Regions from separate parts of the Sulfitobacter sp. PM12 genome, predicted to be linked through region 2. Evidence: riboswitches for the same ligand, from Rfam matches in the RefSeq annotation. Region 2 holds a riboswitch; the other holds the start of a gene.
What was found. A riboswitch is a leader RNA that binds a small molecule or an ion and turns the genes downstream of it on or off. The one in region 2 is predicted to bind cobalamin.
Positions count from the first base shown of each region.

Region 1: it holds a riboswitch for cobalamin, as region 2 does, so the genes downstream of both, AADW22_RS07060 (ABC transporter substrate-binding protein) here and AADW22_RS14780 (energy-coupling factor ABC transporter permease) in region 2, are expected to answer to the same signal.

Region 1 covers NZ_CP151529.1:1,478,523-1,486,259, reverse strand. Annotated here, with positions in the region: gene AADW22_RS07100 (hypothetical protein) at 1-172, shown strand, start outside; gene AADW22_RS07095 (homoserine dehydrogenase) at 279-1,565, shown strand; gene recJ (single-stranded-DNA-specific exonuclease RecJ) at 1,665-3,404, shown strand; tRNA gene AADW22_RS07085 (tRNA-Glu) at 3,480-3,554, shown strand; gene AADW22_RS07080 (zinc-binding dehydrogenase) at 3,670-4,002, shown strand; gene AADW22_RS07075 (AraC family transcriptional regulator N-terminal domain-containing protein) at 4,058-4,954, opposite strand; gene AADW22_RS07070 (SDR family oxidoreductase) at 5,122-6,069, shown strand; tRNA gene AADW22_RS07065 (tRNA-Glu) at 6,254-6,328, shown strand; cobalamin riboswitch at 6,451-6,650, shown strand; gene AADW22_RS07060 (ABC transporter substrate-binding protein) at 6,794-7,737, shown strand, end outside.
Region 2 covers NZ_CP151529.1:2,988,776-2,996,512, reverse strand. Annotated here, with positions in the region: gene AADW22_RS14810 (sugar transferase) at 1-98, shown strand, start outside; gene AADW22_RS14805 (glycosyltransferase family 2 protein) at 92-1,060, shown strand; gene AADW22_RS14800 (NodZ family protein) at 1,051-2,022, opposite strand; gene AADW22_RS14795 (heavy metal translocating P-type ATPase) at 2,210-4,666, shown strand; gene cueR (Cu(I)-responsive transcriptional regulator) at 4,687-5,073, shown strand; gene cobF (precorrin-6A synthase (deacetylating)) at 5,083-5,835, opposite strand; gene AADW22_RS14780 (energy-coupling factor ABC transporter permease) at 5,897-6,580, opposite strand; cobalamin riboswitch at 6,652-6,868, opposite strand; gene cobA (uroporphyrinogen-III C-methyltransferase) at 6,895-7,611, opposite strand; gene AADW22_RS14770 (cobyrinate a,c-diamide synthase) at 7,608-7,737, opposite strand, start outside.

The sequences.
Region 1 (7,737 bases), 1.5 Mb from region 2:
TGTGCCGGTCGATCCGCTGCTTGCCAAGGCCGAGGCCGGACAGGTGAACATCCCGCAAACCGAAAACGGGCTGACATCGCGGGTCGAACGATTGCAGGCGCGCGCGGCGCGCTTGCGCGGATCGGTTCTGTCGGGGTCGGAAAAGCAGCGTTTGTCCCAAGGTCTGCAATAAGGCGCATGCAATGTCGCGTTGCGTGCGCGGTAGGAAAGGGCTACATCGCGGCTAAACCCCCGAAACGCCGCAGCCCGCTGCCGCGCACCACCAAAAGGATTGCACCATGTCACAACCGCTTCGTCTTGGGATTGCCGGATTGGGCACCGTTGGGGTTGGCGTGGTGCGGATCATCCGCAAGCAGGCTGCCTTGATCGAGGCCCGCACCGGTCGCCCCGTCACCATCACCGCCGTCTCTGCCCGCAGCCGCGACAAGGACCGCGGTGTCACATTGTCGGGCTACGCGTGGGAAGATGATCCCGTCGCACTGGCAAAACGTGACGATGTGGATGTCTTTGTCGAACTGATGGGCGGCGACGAAGGCCCCGCCAAGGACGCGACCGAAGCCGCGCTTGCCTCAGGCAAGGATGTGGTCACTGCCAACAAGGCGCTGCTGGCGATCCACGGTCAGGCGCTGGCCGAACAAGCCGAAGCCGCGGGCTGCCTGATCCGCTATGAAGCTGCCGTGGCCGGGGGCATCCCCGTGATCAAGGCGCTGACGGAAAGCCTTGCCGGGAACGAGATCACCCGCGTCATGGGCGTGATGAACGGCACCTGCAACTATATCCTGACCCGCATGGAAGAGACCGGCAACGGCTATAACTCCCTGTTCGAGGAGGCCGAGGCGCTTGGCTATCTTGAAGCGGACCCGAACCTTGATGTGGGCGGGATTGACGCGGCGCATAAGCTGGCGATCCTGTCGTCGATCGCCTTTGGCACACAGGTGGATTTCGACGGGATCGAGATCGAAGGCATCCAGCGCGTCAGCATCGACGACATTCAGGCTGCCGCGAATATGGGATACAAGATCAAGCTTCTCGGCGTCGCGCAAATGACCGGCCGCGGGCTGGAACAGCGCATGCAGCCCTGCCTTGTGCCCGACAGCTCTCCGCTGGGGCAACTCGCGGGCGGGACCAATATGATCGTGCTGGAAGGCGATGCGATCGGGCAGATCGTCCTGCGCGGCCCCGGTGCCGGTGAAGGCCCCACCGCCAGCGCTGTATTGTCGGACATCTGCGATATCGCACGCGGCTGGCATGGCCCGGTCTTTGGCCAGAAGGCGGCAACGCTCGCCTCGGCCACCGCGGCCCTGTCGCAGCGCCCCGCCGCCTTCTATCTGCGCATGGGCCTGCTGGACAAACCCGGTGCCCTGGCCAAAGTCGCCACCGTGCTGGGAGAGGCCGGGATCAGCATCGACCGCATGCGCCAGACCGAACACCGCAGCGATCAGGCCCCCGTCTTGATCGTCACCCATAAATGCAGCCGCACCGCGCTGGACGAGGCTCTGGCCGCGATGGCGAAAACCGGTGTGTTGGCAAGCGATCCTGTGGCGCTGCGGATCGAGGATCTGTAACCCCGAGGGGCGCGGCCGCCCCCCTGCCCTGCCCATTGTGGGGAGGATGGGACGGATGCCTTCGGCGAGGATTTTTGACCATTTGGAAGGGGGAGATGCATGAGCTTTCTAGGTGTTGATGCGTCTTTAACGGGGCGTCGCTGGGTTGGCCCCGGTGTCGAGGTGGAACGCGCGACCGAAGTTCTGGTGCAGCAGACCAGCCTGCCGCTGGCCCTGTGTCAGGTGCTGGCGCGGCGCGGTGTGGCGGCGGAAGAGGCCGAAGCGTTTCTTGCGCCGTCGTTGCGCGATCTGCTGCCTGACCCGCGTTCCCTGCGCGACATGGAAAAAGCCGCGACGCGTTTTCTTGCTGCGGTCAAAGCACGTCAGCGGATTGCCGTTTTTGCGGATTATGACGTGGATGGTGGCAGCTCTGCCGCGCTGCTGCTGGTCTGGCTGCGCGAGATGGGCTGCGCCGCGACGCTTTATGTACCGGACCGGATCGACGAAGGATATGGCCCCAACGACGCCGCAATGGCCGAACTGGCCGCGGCCCATGATCTGATCGTCTGCGTTGACTGCGGGACCTTGTCTCATGGGCCGGTGGCCGCGGCGGTAGGCGCGGATGTCGTTATTCTGGACCACCACCTGGGCGGAGAGACCCTGCCCGACGCCTTGGCCGTGGTGAACCCCAACCGGCAGGATGAAGACGGTGCCTTGGCGCATCTTTGTGCCGCGGCAGTGGTGTTCTTGATGCTGGTCGAGGCAGGGCGCCAACTGCGCGAAGCGGGCACACACGGGCCTGACCTGATGGCGCTGTTGGATCTGGTGGGGCTGGCCACGGTGGCCGATGTCGCCCCGTTGATCGGCGTGAACCGCGCCTTTGTACGTCAGGGGCTACGCGTCATGGCGCGGCGCGACAGATTGGGGCTTGCCGCCTTGGCCGATGTGGCGCGGATGGATACGGCCCCGGCGGCCTATCATCTTGGGTTTCTGCTTGGCCCGCGGATCAACGCGGGCGGGCGCATCGGGCAAGCGGATCTGGGGGCAAGGCTGCTGGCCTGCGATGATCCCCATGAGGCGCAGTCGCTTGCCGAAAAGCTGGACCTGCTGAACACCGAGCGCCGCGATGTTGAAACCGCCGTTCGCGCCGCCGCGCTGGATCAGGCAGAGGCCCGCGGCTTTGACGCGCCTTTGGTCTGGGCCTCGGGCGCGGGCTGGCATCCGGGCGTGGTGGGCATCGTCGCCTCGCGTTTGAAAGAGGCGTCGAACCGGCCGTCGATCGTGATCGGGTTCGAGGATGGCATCGGCAAAGGCTCTGGCCGCTCTGTCTCGGGGATCGATCTGGGCGCGCCGATCCAGCGGCTGGCAGCCGAGGGGCTACTGATCAAGGGCGGCGGACATAAAATGGCCGCCGGGCTGACCGTGGCCGAAGACAAGCTGGACGCCGCCATGGCGCGGCTGTCAGAGCTACTGGCCAAGCAGGGCGCGCATCTGGCTGGCGCGGCAGACCTGAAGCTGGACGGCATGTTGATGCCCGCCGCCGCGACGGTGGAACTGGCGCAGCAGGTGGAACAGGCAGGCCCCTTCGGGGCCGGTGCCCCTGCCCCGCGATATGCCTTTGCCGACATGCAGATACGCTTTGCCAAGCGGGTGGGTGAAAGCCACCTCAAGATCAGTTTCGGCGACGGCAACAACACCAAAATGGACGCCATCGCCTTTGGTGCATTTGACGGCCCGCTTGGCCCGGCACTGGAAAACCACGGTGGTGCACGGTTCCATCTGGCGGGCCGTCTGGACATCAATACGTGGCGCGGCCGACAGTCTGTGCAGCTGCGTCTGGAAGATGCGGCACCTGCGTAAAAATTTTTCATTTTCTTTCGATTTCTGCTTGCGCGCCTGCGCCGCATTCCTTAGAGAAGCGCTCACAAGCTAAGTGGCCCGTTCGTCTATCGGTTAGGACGTCAGGTTTTCAACCTGAAAAGAGGGGTTCGACTCCCCTACGGGCTGCCACTTGTGCCCTTACCCGACATTCTGAAGACAATGCGCCATGATCTTGGGCGAGATGTGTTTGCCGCTGTTTCTGCGCTGTTTGATCTCGCGCGGCGGACTGGACGGCTAAGCTCTGATGTCTCTGACGGCGGTTTACGCCTCGCCTTTTATATCCACAATCAGAAAACTGAACTCAAAATTAGGTCAATTACATAAATCAGGGCAGTCATTAGATAGGGGGCATCAGACACACTCGAGGATGACCACTATGAAAGCCATGACCCTTACCGCCTACGGTGACGACGCGACGTTCGAAGCTGCCGACCTGCCCAAACTGGCAGAGATTGTGGACGCAGGGGCGCTGAAGCCCTTGCTTGATGACCAGAGATTCGGCCTTGATACGGTGGGCGGGGCCTATGACCGCCTGACCAGCGGGCAAGCCATCGGCAAGGTGGTTGTAGACGTCTGATCATAGCACCAGACTTGTGAAAAGGCGCTGCCAACATACAGACGATGGCAGCCCCTTATTGGCCCATTTCAACCGGAAACTGCTGGGCATCCCCCCATTGGCGCGGGGATTGCCCGTACATCCGCCTGAATTCGCGACTGAATTGCGACGGGCTGACATATCCCACATCGACCGCCGCCTCGTTCACCGACATGCCGCCTGCGATCTTCATCGCCGCATTGTTGAGCCGCATGGATTTGACAAACTGGATCGGGGCCATCGTCGTCACCTGTTTGAACTTGCGATGAAATGCGGCGCGGCTCATCCCGGCGCGGGACGCCATATCATCAATAGAGATCGGCGCGTCCAGGTGAGAGGATACATGCGCGATCGACCGTGCAATCGCATTGCCCGCGCCGAAGGCCTGTCTGGCAAAACTCCCTGCCTCCCCCTTTAGGATCGCGTAGTAAAGCTCGCGCAGCCGTGCCTCGCCAAGAATCGCCGTATCCGCCGGATTGCCACCCAATTGCAGCAAACGCAGCAGCGCGTCGGCAAAGGCATCATCCCAAGCGGCCAGCCTGATCCCCTGCGCGCGCAAACCGCCTTTGACCTCGGGAATCACATTGCCGGTATTTTCCATCTCCATCGACAGTTCTGTCATCATCCGCTTATCGAGCGAAATGATAACCCCGTAGAGCGGGCTTTCGGCAGAGGCGGTCGGCGCGCCGGCCTTCACCGGCATCGACATCGGGCAGCACATATATCGGCTGTCGTCATAGATGTACCTGTGCCCGTCCAGCACAGCCTCTTTCGCCCCGCTGACGATAGCAATAACGCTGGGTTCATAGACCGCCGGCACGCAATGAATCGCCTGCGTGGCCCGAAACAGGCGCACCCCGTCAATGCCGGCTCCCGTCAGCCCCTCTTGGGTCGCGTTGTTCCGGATTAGCTGTCTGATCTGGTCTTTGCTCATGAGGGCAATCTACTGCGTCACATCGGCCTTTCACAAGCGCGTGATACAATCAGGCAAGTATTCGCGACGATCTCGCCTATTTTGAGAGCCAGCCGAGAGCTATTTACCCTTCAACACCAAACACACCGCGCATCGCTGCCGCGCTGACATCGAAAAGGAACATGACGATGAAGGACACGACTTTCGGACCCAAAGGCTGGACACCTGATCGCCTTGGATCGCTCAAGGGGAAAACATATCTCATCACCGGCACGACGGCCGGTGCGGGCTTTCAGGCCACGCGCATCCTGCTGTCCAAGGGGGCAAAAGTCGTCATGCTGAACCGCAACGCCGACAAATCCATCGCCGCGATCAAAACGCTCAAGGACACGTTCGGTGCCAACGCCGAGGTGAGCTTTGTGCGGATGGATCTGTCTGATCTGGCCAGCGTGCGCGCCGCGGCGGAGGAGGTGAAACGCACCGTTCCCCGGATTGACGCGCTGATCTGCAACGCTGCCATCGCGCAGGTGCCGACACAGCAGCTGACCGTTGACGGGTTCGAAAGCCAGCTTGGCACCAACCACTATGGGCACTTCCTGCTGTGCGGGATGCTGTTTGATCGCATTCAGGAAAGTGCGGGCCGGATCGTTGTGGTGTCCAGCCTCGGGTACAACATGGGGATCAAGACGATACAGTTCGACGACATGAACTGGGACAAGAACTATAGCGCCAACGCGGTCTACAGCCAAAGCAAGCTGGCGCAGATGATGTTTGCCTATGAGCTTCAGGACCGGCTGAAAGCCACCGACAGCCGCGTTGAGGTATACGTCTGTCACCCCGGCGCGTCGGCGACCTCGCTGATCAGCACAAGCGGCGGGCTTTTCACACGGGTCACCTGGTGGATGATGAGCAAGACGCCAATGGTGCAATCCGCCGAAAAAGGCGCGTATCCCGAAGTCATGTGCGCGACCGAAGACGGGTTGGCGCAGCGCGCGCTTTATGGCCCGACCGGATGGCTGCAAACCGGAGGGCCCGTTGGCAAAGGCACCCTGAACCCCCATGCCTACGACAAACCCGTGATGGAGAAACTCTGGACCGTCTCCGAAAAAGCGACAGGTTTTCACTGGGAAATCTAAGGGAAACGCGCGCCCTCATCCCGAGCGCGGCGCGCGTTTCACACGGCGATTCCCCCTCGCCATACGCCCCTTGGAATATGGCATCAGAAGATGTGATTTTTTTGCCGTATTTCCCCAATTTCTCATGCGGCTTGCACTTGCGCCCGCCGATGGCTTTGCCTAAAGAAGCGCTCACAAGTTAAGTGGCCCGTTCGTCTATCGGTTAGGACGTCAGGTTTTCAACCTGAAAAGAGGGGTTCGACTCCCCTACGGGCTGCCACTTGGTTTTCCATCCGTTTGTTATTTGCCTCTCGCCCGTTCTGCGGAACCGTGGCCTGCGTTATTTGCCTTTGTCCCGCGATGACGACCGCAAAAACGCAACTTGACGGGTGGGCGGACAACTGTCATCGAAACCGGGTCGGTTTCCTTCGGGAAATAATAGGGAATTCGCCATCCGCGCTTTGGTGTGGATGAACCGGAACTGCCCCCGCAACTGTAGACGGTGAGCTACCTCCATCATGCCACTGGGCCTCAAGGTCCGGGAAGGCGGGGACAGCCGCGATCCGTCAGTCAGGAGACCTGCCGACACTGAACCTGAAACACCGGGCGGGGTTGCTCGGGAGAGGATGATGATGGGACCGGATATTACCTTACGCGCAGACCAAAATGCGCCCGCGCGCCATTTGGCTGGCCCCTTCTCTTTCTATTCAAAGACCCCGGCATCGGACCAACCGGAGCCCTTGATATGAAACCATTTTTTTCGAGCCTGACCCTGATTGCGAGCCTTGCGGGCAGCACCGCGCTTGGCGCAGAGACAGACTATCCGCTGACCATCGACAACTGCGGCCATACGCTCAGCTTTGACGCGGCACCCCAGACCACCGTGACCATCGGGCAATCCACGACAGAGATCCTGTATCTGCTGGGCCAGCAGGACCGGATCGCGGGAACCTCTGTCTGGTTCAGCCCCGTTTTGCCAGAGTTCAAAGACACCAACGATGCGATTGAACGGCTGGCGGATAACGACCCCAGCTTTGAAAGCGTGTTGGGCAAACGCCCCGATCTGGTCACCGTGATGTATGAATGGCACGTCGGCCCCGAAGGTATGGTCGGCACCCGCGACAGCTTTCACGAGGTGGGCGTGCCGACCTATGTGATGCCCACCGATTGCGCGGCCAAGGATAATTCTGTCGGCGCGGACGGCACGCGATCTGAACTGTTCACGACCCAGCAGCTGTATACCAGCATCGAAGAGCTCGCCCTGATCTATAACGCGCAAGACGCCGGTGCCACGCTGCTGGCAGACCTGCAATCGCGTGAGGCAAAGGCGGTCGAGAAAGCCAAATCGCTGAACCTGCCCCAAGGCACCTCGGCGCTGTTCTGGTTCTCGTCGTCCGAGATGGCGGCGGACCCTTATGTCGCAGGTCAACAGGGTGTGCCCGCCTATATGATGGACAAGCTTGGCGTTGAAAACGTCGTGACCTCGGCCGAGGAATGGCCGCTGGTCGGATGGGAGACTCTGGCGAAATCCGACCCGACGTTCATCGTGCTTGCCAAAATGGACCGTCGCCGCTTCCCCGCGGATGACATCGAGAAAAAACGCAGCTTCCTGATGAACGACCCCGTCGCCCGCGAGATGACCGCGGTGAAAGAGGGCCGCATCATCACCATGGACGCCCATGCGATGGA
Region 2 (7,737 bases):
TTTTCGACACGCAATACTTCAGCACCCTGTCACTGTCCGAGGATCTGCGAATACTAAAGGCAACCGTGGGTGTCGTATTGCGGGCGACGGGGTGCTGAAGCTGGCGACGATTGATCGCGGGCCTGCCCTTAGTGTCGTGATCGTCAGCTACAACACGCGGGAATTGACGCTTCGGGCGATAGAAACGCTGTATGAACATACGCAGTTGACTCAATTTGAGTGTATTGTTTGGGATAACGCCTCCTCTGACGGTTCGGCAGACGCGATAGCTGCGGCGTTTCCGCAGGTCCGGCTGGTCCGCTCGGCGCAGAATCTGGGCTTCGCGCGCGCGAATAACCTTGCCGCGCAGCAGTGTTGTTCCGATTATTTACTGTTGCTGAACCCTGATACCGAGCTTCATACCGATGCGGTCGATCAACTCGTCGCCTTTGCGCTCGAAAATCCGCAGGCGGGGATATGGGGTGGGCGCACCATTTTTGCTGACGGGTCGCATAATATCGCGTCTTGTTGGGCGCGGCCCACCGTGGCCAGCCTGTTGTTCAAAGCGATCGGGCTCAGCACTGCTTTTCCGCGCAGCGCGGTGTTTAACCCCGAAGCCTACGGGCGCTGGCCGCGGGATTCTGTGCGCCCTGTCGATATCGTCGTGGGGTGTTTTCTGTTGATCGACCGTTCCTTGTGGCATCAACTGGGCGGCTTTTCGGAGAAATATTTTATGTATGGCGAGGATGCCGATCTTTGCCTGCGCGCGATTCACTTAGGGTATCAGCCGCTGATCACGCCGAAGGCGCAGATCGTGCATCATGTCGGGGCCTCTACCACGGTGACAGAGGCAAAGGCGATCGCGGTGATGACATCGCGTGCGTCATTGGTCCGCGATCACTGGCCTGCGTGGCAACAGGGGGCGGGGGTCTTTCTGATGTGGCTTTGGTCGGCGCTTCGGTATTTGGCCACGCGGCCGTTCGTGGCTTCGCGCAATGCGCAAAGACGGGCGCGGGCGGCGCATTGGGAGGCGGTCTGGGCCGCCCGCAAGACATGGTTGCGGGGGTATGATCAAGCATAGCGTTGCAACAGTTCCTTCGCCCAAAGCGTCGGAGAATACCGTTCGACATCGTGGATACGCGCAGGGGCAAAACGCCCCAGGTAGCCGGAGGTGACAGAGAAGGTCGAGCGGCGGGAATAGATCAGGTGATCACAACGCGACAATTGCCACATGTCGATCAGGGCATTTTCCGCCTCTTGCAGCGGGTTGCATGTTGTATCCGGCCCATGCAAACGCGCGCCGGCGAGGCCTAGCCGTTTGGGATGGGTTATGACCTTGTCGAACGCACGCTTCAAACGATCCTCGATCTCGGCATTGTCCGTCGCAAGAAAGATGGTCGCGGTCGGATGGCGGGCCTTTAGCTGTTCCAGGGTCTTCAACACCGGGCCAAGCGGGATTTTTCGATCGGTGAACCTGATATGAACCCCGATGCTGGGCAGTTTTGCCGTGGGGCGCATTTGCGATAGCGCATGGCGGACCCGTGCGTTGGGGGTAAAATAGCGGCCGAGATAATCGGCGAAAACCTCGCGCTCCCCCCGTTTGGCAAAGCGTGCATCCCGGCGCAGGTGTTGTCGCATGCGGCCCAGCTTTGGCAGGTAAGACCAATAGACCGCCACCGCCTGAGACTGGTCCAACCGCTTGAGGTCCACGCAAAGCCGCCGATAGCCCCAGGGGTTTGAATGTGACTGCGGCATATAGGTGTCGATCATGTCTTGCGGCTGGCGATGCAGATTGCCAGCCCAGATCGCGGGGCAAACATCGGCCCCGTCATCCATTGTGGCACCCTCAATCGCTTCGCCCCCGATCGGAGACTGGAACAGCAGCGGATAAGCGTTTTCGCCAAGCGGCGCATAGCTGCCGTCGCGCCAGTCGATCACGGGCTTGCGGCCGGAGAGATCAGCGTAAACCAGACCCGAGATCGCAGACAGGATGCGGTTGCCCAATCCGCCCTTTCCCTTGATCACCAGTGTTTTTGATTGCATCCGTCGATACACACCCTCCGCTCATCGTTTGACGCTCACCATCCCGCAGATATCTTTCCAAAATCTTAACCGGCCTAAGGCAGACACCGGAATCCGCATCGAAATCGAATAAAATCCATATCACCGCTTGACCTTCCATTAACTGGAAGCCCTATCTGAGGGGCAAGACACCCCAAGGAGACGACTGATGGGCGATGTAGTTGCGATAAATTTTGGCATTGGCGGTATGAATTGCGCCTCTTGCGTGGGGCGGGTCGAGACCGCGCTTGGACGCGTGGAGGGTGTGCAGGACGCCCGCGTGAACCTCGCCTCGGAAACGGCGTCGCTGCAGGTGGCATCGGGTTTCGACCCCAAGGATGCCGTCGCCGCGCTTGCGACCGCAGGCTATCCCGCCACGGTGCAAACGCGGCGCTATGCCATTGATAACATGTCCTGTGCATCCTGCGTCGGGCGGGTTGAACGCGCCTTGGCGGCCGTGCCTGGTGTGGTCGATGTCAGCGTCAACCTCGCCCGGGAAGAGGCCGTGGTGCAGTCGCTTACCGCAGAGCCGGATGCCGCCATTGTGCAGGCTGCGCAAGCCGCGGGCTACCCCGCCACCCCTGTGACGGACACCGCATCTTCCCCCGCGCCGGACCGCAAGGTTGAAGAAGCCGCGCATCTTAAACGTATGACGCTGCTCGCCGCGGCGTTGACCCTGCCGGTGTTTGTGCTCGAGATGGGCGGCCATATGATCCCCGCGTTCCACCATTGGGTGATGTCGACGCTGGGGCAGCAGCTGAGCTGGTCGATCCAGTTCGTACTGACCACCATCGTGCTGGCATGGCCCGGGCGGCGCTTTTTTGTCACCGGCGTGCCAGCGCTGTTGAAACGCACGCCTGACATGAACTCTCTGGTGTTTCTGGGGGCCACGGCGGCATGGGGTTTTTCCACCGTGGCGCTGTTCTTGCCACAGTTGCTGCCCGCCGGTGCGCAAGCGGTCTATTTCGAAGCCGCCGCGATGATCGTCACGCTGATCCTGCTGGGGCGCACGCTAGAGGCGCGGGCCAAGGGCCAAACCGGGCAAGCGATCCGCAAACTGGTCGGGCTGCGCCCCAAAACCGCGCGGGTAGAGCGGGACGGCAACGTGTCAGAGGTTGCGATCGACGCGATCACCGTCGGCGATCTGATCCATGCGCGCCCCGGTGAAAAGATCGCCGTAGACGGGACCGTGACACGTGGCAGTTCCTATGTCGATGAAAGCATGATCACCGGCGAACCCGTGCCCGTCGAAAAACTGCCCGACATGCGTGTGGTCGGGGGGACGGTGAATGGCACCGGCGCGTTGGTTTACCGCGCGACCCATGTGGGCGCGGACACGACCTTGTCGCAGATCGTGCGCATGGTCGAGGACGCCCAAGGTGCCAAGCTGCCGGTGCAGGATATGGTCAACCGCATCACCATGTGGTTCGTGCCCGTCGTCATGGCGATTGCCGCGGCCACTTTCCTTGTCTGGCTTGCGTTCGGGCCGCAGCCGTCCTTGGGGCACGCTCTGGTAGCAAGCGTCGCGGTGCTGATCATCGCCTGCCCCTGTGCGATGGGGCTGGCCACGCCGACCTCTATCATGGTGGGCACGGGGCGAGGGGCCGAGATGGGCGTGCTGTTCCGCAAGGGGGATGCGCTTCAGGTCTTGGCCGAGGTCGATACCATCGCGCTTGATAAAACCGGCACGCTGACCGCCGGTCGGCCTGAGGTGACGGATCTGGATGTCTTCAACGGCTGGTCGCAGGCCGATGCGTTGCGGCTCGTTGCGTCGGTCGAGGCGCAGTCAGAGCACCCGATTGCCAGCGCCATCCTGCGCCATGCCGAAACACAGGGGCTGTCGCTGGCAGCGGTAACCTCTTTTGCCTCGCAAACCGGTCACGGTGTACACGCCGAGGTCGAGGGGCGTCGCGTGCTTGTCGGGGCGGACCGTTTCATGAAGTCCGAAGGGGTCTCTCTCGCCGCGGCAGAGGGGCGGTCGGCAGCATGGGGGGCAGAGGGCAAGACACCGCTTTTCGCCGCCGTGGATGGGGCGCTTGTCGCGATGATCGGCGTCGCCGACCCGATCAAGGAAACGACGCCCCAAGCGCTGGAGGCGCTGCACGAAGCGGGGCTGAAAATCGCGATGATCACCGGTGACAACAAGGCGACGGCGCAGGCGATTGCCGACCGTTTGGGGATCGATACCGTGGTCGCCGAAGTGCTGCCCGACGGCAAGGTCGCCGCGCTGGAGGACCTGCAACAGGCGGGCCGCAAGGTCGCCTTTGTCGGGGACGGGATCAATGATGCGCCCGCGCTGGCGGGGGTCGACGTGGGCATCGCCATCGGTACCGGAACGGATGTCGCTATCGAAGCGGCCGACGTTGTGTTGATGTCGGGCGATCTGCAAGGGGTGGTGAACGCCCTGCACATCAGCCAGCACACCATGCGCAATATCCGCCAGAACCTCTTTTGGGCCTTTGGCTATAACGCGCTGCTGATCCCCGTTGCAGCCGGTGTGCTCTATCCGCTGTTCGGCGTGCTGCTGTCGCCCGTGCTTGCCGCCGCCGCCATGGCTTTGTCGAGCGTCTTTGTCCTGTTCAACGCCCTGCGCCTGCGGTGGATCGCCGCCGCAGCAACCGCCTAATTCAACGAAAGGAGACGTCCATGAACATCGGTGACGTGTCGAAAAGCGCAGGTCTGCCTGCCAAGACCATCCGCTACTACGAAGACATCGGTCTGATCACGCCCGCGCGTGACACCAACGGGTATCGCAGCTTTTGCGACAGCGACGTGCATAAGCTGACGTTTCTGGGCCGTGCGCGGGCCTTGGGCTTCACGATCGAGAATTGCCGCGACCTGCTGGCGCTTTGGGATGATCAGGATCGCGCCAGCGCCGATGTCCGTGCCATCGCCCAGCAACATTTGGCGCAGATCGAAAGCAAGATCGCGGACCTGCAAGATATTCGTCAGACCTTGACCCATCTGGTGCATGAATGCGCTGGCGATGACCGCCCCGATTGCCCGATCTTGCAACGGCTCGAAAAGCTGTAGCGCGCGTGTCTACCGGCGCAGCAGGTAGATATCCATGATCCAGCCATGGGCGGCGCGGGCCTCTGCCCGTGTTGCGATGATGCGGTCGCAGACTTGATCCAGCGGGCCTGCGATGCGACGCTCGTTCGGCATGCCGGCATAGGCGGTCCACCAGATGTGTATGTCGCTGTGCTGCCGCAACACCTCGAAGGCGCAGGTGCCGTCCAGCATGACGGCAATCGTATCCACACCCAGCGGCCAGCCATGATCGCGCAGCTGCCGACCGGTGGTGATGGTGACGGGATTGCCGATGGTGTTCAGCGGGATCGCATGGCCCGCCGTCAGTACCTGAAGCGAGGTGATCCCCGGCACGACATCGACGGTGAGTGTGACGACCTTTTGCAACCGCTCCGCAATGCGCAGGGTGCTGTCATACAGCGATGGATCCCCCCAGACGAGGAAACCGACACGACCACCTTGGGGCAGGGTGCGCTGCATCTCGGCCAGCCAGACGTGCGCAATGGCATCGTGCCAATCGTGGACGCCCGCGTGATAATCAGGGTTGGCGGCGTCGCGTTTGGGCAGGGTGAATTCGTGAATTTCAGGCCCGTCCGACCGCAGCACCTGGGCGCAAATCTCGTGCCGCAGGCCAGCCAGATCATCCTTGCCCGCGCCCTTGGACGGGATCAGGATCACATCGCAGGCATTCAACGCGTCGATGGCTTGTAATGTAAGGTGTTTGGGATTGCCGGACCCGATGCCGATCAGTGAAAGCGTAAACATCTTGAGGCTCCGGCAGGGGGTGACGCGGCCCGAAGAATAGGGGGCCGCGTCGGGTCTTGGATTATTCAGCGGCAGTCTGTGTCAGACGTTTGGTGAACAGCGCGCTGCCTGCGAAATCGCGCAGGGTTTTCGCGGCGGCGAGCACGGCCAGATCCACCAGCGGCTCGATCAGGATGACCATCATATAGGCCCCGCCAAAGCTGGCCACAGCGGCGATGTTGCTGGCGGCAAAGCCCTGACCGTAGATGGCCCAGAAGGCGACCCAGCCCACAACGCCCGCCTGAAACGCGGTCGACAGCTTGAGCGCTTGAACATAGGTCAGATCAACATAGGCGGTGTTGGGCGCGATGATGCGTTTGGCCAGCGCCGAGACCATGAACAAGGGCACCAGCAGCGTGGTGACGTTCATCGTGTATTGCGGCAGGTCGATGGGGGCAAAGAACACGCCCTGCGCCAGCAGACCAAGCGCCAGACCCGCAGCCGCAGGGGCCACGCCGAACAGCAAGAACAGGGTCGACCCGAGGATCAGGTGCACTTCGCTCACGCCCACGGGGAAATGCGGGAAGACCTGAAAAAAGACAAAGGTCAGCGCGGTGGCCACCATGGCCCCGCCCGCAAAAGGCACGACGCCTTTCTCACGGACAGAGTCCATTGCGGTTTTCGCGGTATAGGCCGCAGCACCGGCGGCGGTGCCATAGGACAGGACCAGCTTGGCGCCGGTCACGACTTCGGGTTCGATATGCATATTCAGGTCTCCTTACCGTCTTCCCCGACGGCATAATGTGAAAGCCGCCCCGGGGGGCAGCCAGTTGGATCGGGGATCATCCCCATGACGGCAGGTCTCCTGACTTTGTGCGTCCATGCGTGCCGCGCCTTCCCAGGCGGTCTGGCCCAGTGGCAATGCGGGTTGCTCTTCACTTACAGGTGCGGGGGCAGTTCCGGATTTGGCACCTTTGCTTTGGCACCGCACCGTATTCCCTTTTCACCCCGATTGCCCGAAGGCGCACGGGGAACCGTCCGGAATAGGTGGTCATTTTCGGGCCGGTTTTGTCAAGTCATCTATTCGGTCAAAGGCCCGTAAAGGATCAGCGCAGGCGCTGACGTTGCGGGATCCAGCGGCAGATGGGCAAGGCTTTCCACGGTGTGGCGGCTCAGCTTTTGATCGGGGGTCGATACCGCCTCTGCTAGCAGGGCAGGGGTGGAGGGCGGCAAGCCCGCCTCGATCAGCCGCGCGGCGAAACCCGCAAAGGTGCGGCGGCCCATGTAGACGACCGTGGTCGCCGTAGGGTCGGCCAGCGCCGCCATGTTCAGATCTTCGGGCAAGGCCCCCGATTCGCCGTGGCCGGTGATGAATTGCACCCGCCGCGCGGTCAGCCGCCGGGTCAGCGGGATCATCGCCGCCGCCGCCGCCGAAGACGCCGCCGTCACACCGGGGATGATCTCGAAGGCGACGCCAGCCGCTTTCAGCGCGGTCAGCTCTTCTTCAAGCCGGCCAAACACGCCCGCGTCCCCGCTTTTGAGCCGCACCACCCGCGCGCCGGTCAATGCGTGTTCGACCAGCAGGCGGCTCACGTGATCCTGCTTCGGAGACAGCCGTCCGGCGCGTTTGCCTACCCCGATCAGATCCGCCTCGGGCGAGACATGTTCAAGGATCGGACCCGCCGACAGATCGTCGAACAGCACGACTTCGGCCTCTTGCAACCGCTTTACCGCCTTCACGGTCAGCAGCTCGGGATCACCCGGACCGGAGGAGACGAAAGAGACAAAACCGCTCATGACGCCCCCGCAATCAGGTGAAAGAAGGTGCCCGTCGCATGGCCCCGGCGCGAGCCTGTCTCGGGCACTTCGGCCCCATTAGCATCGACCACCCGCGCCAGCGGCGTGTCTGGTTGCGACAGGATG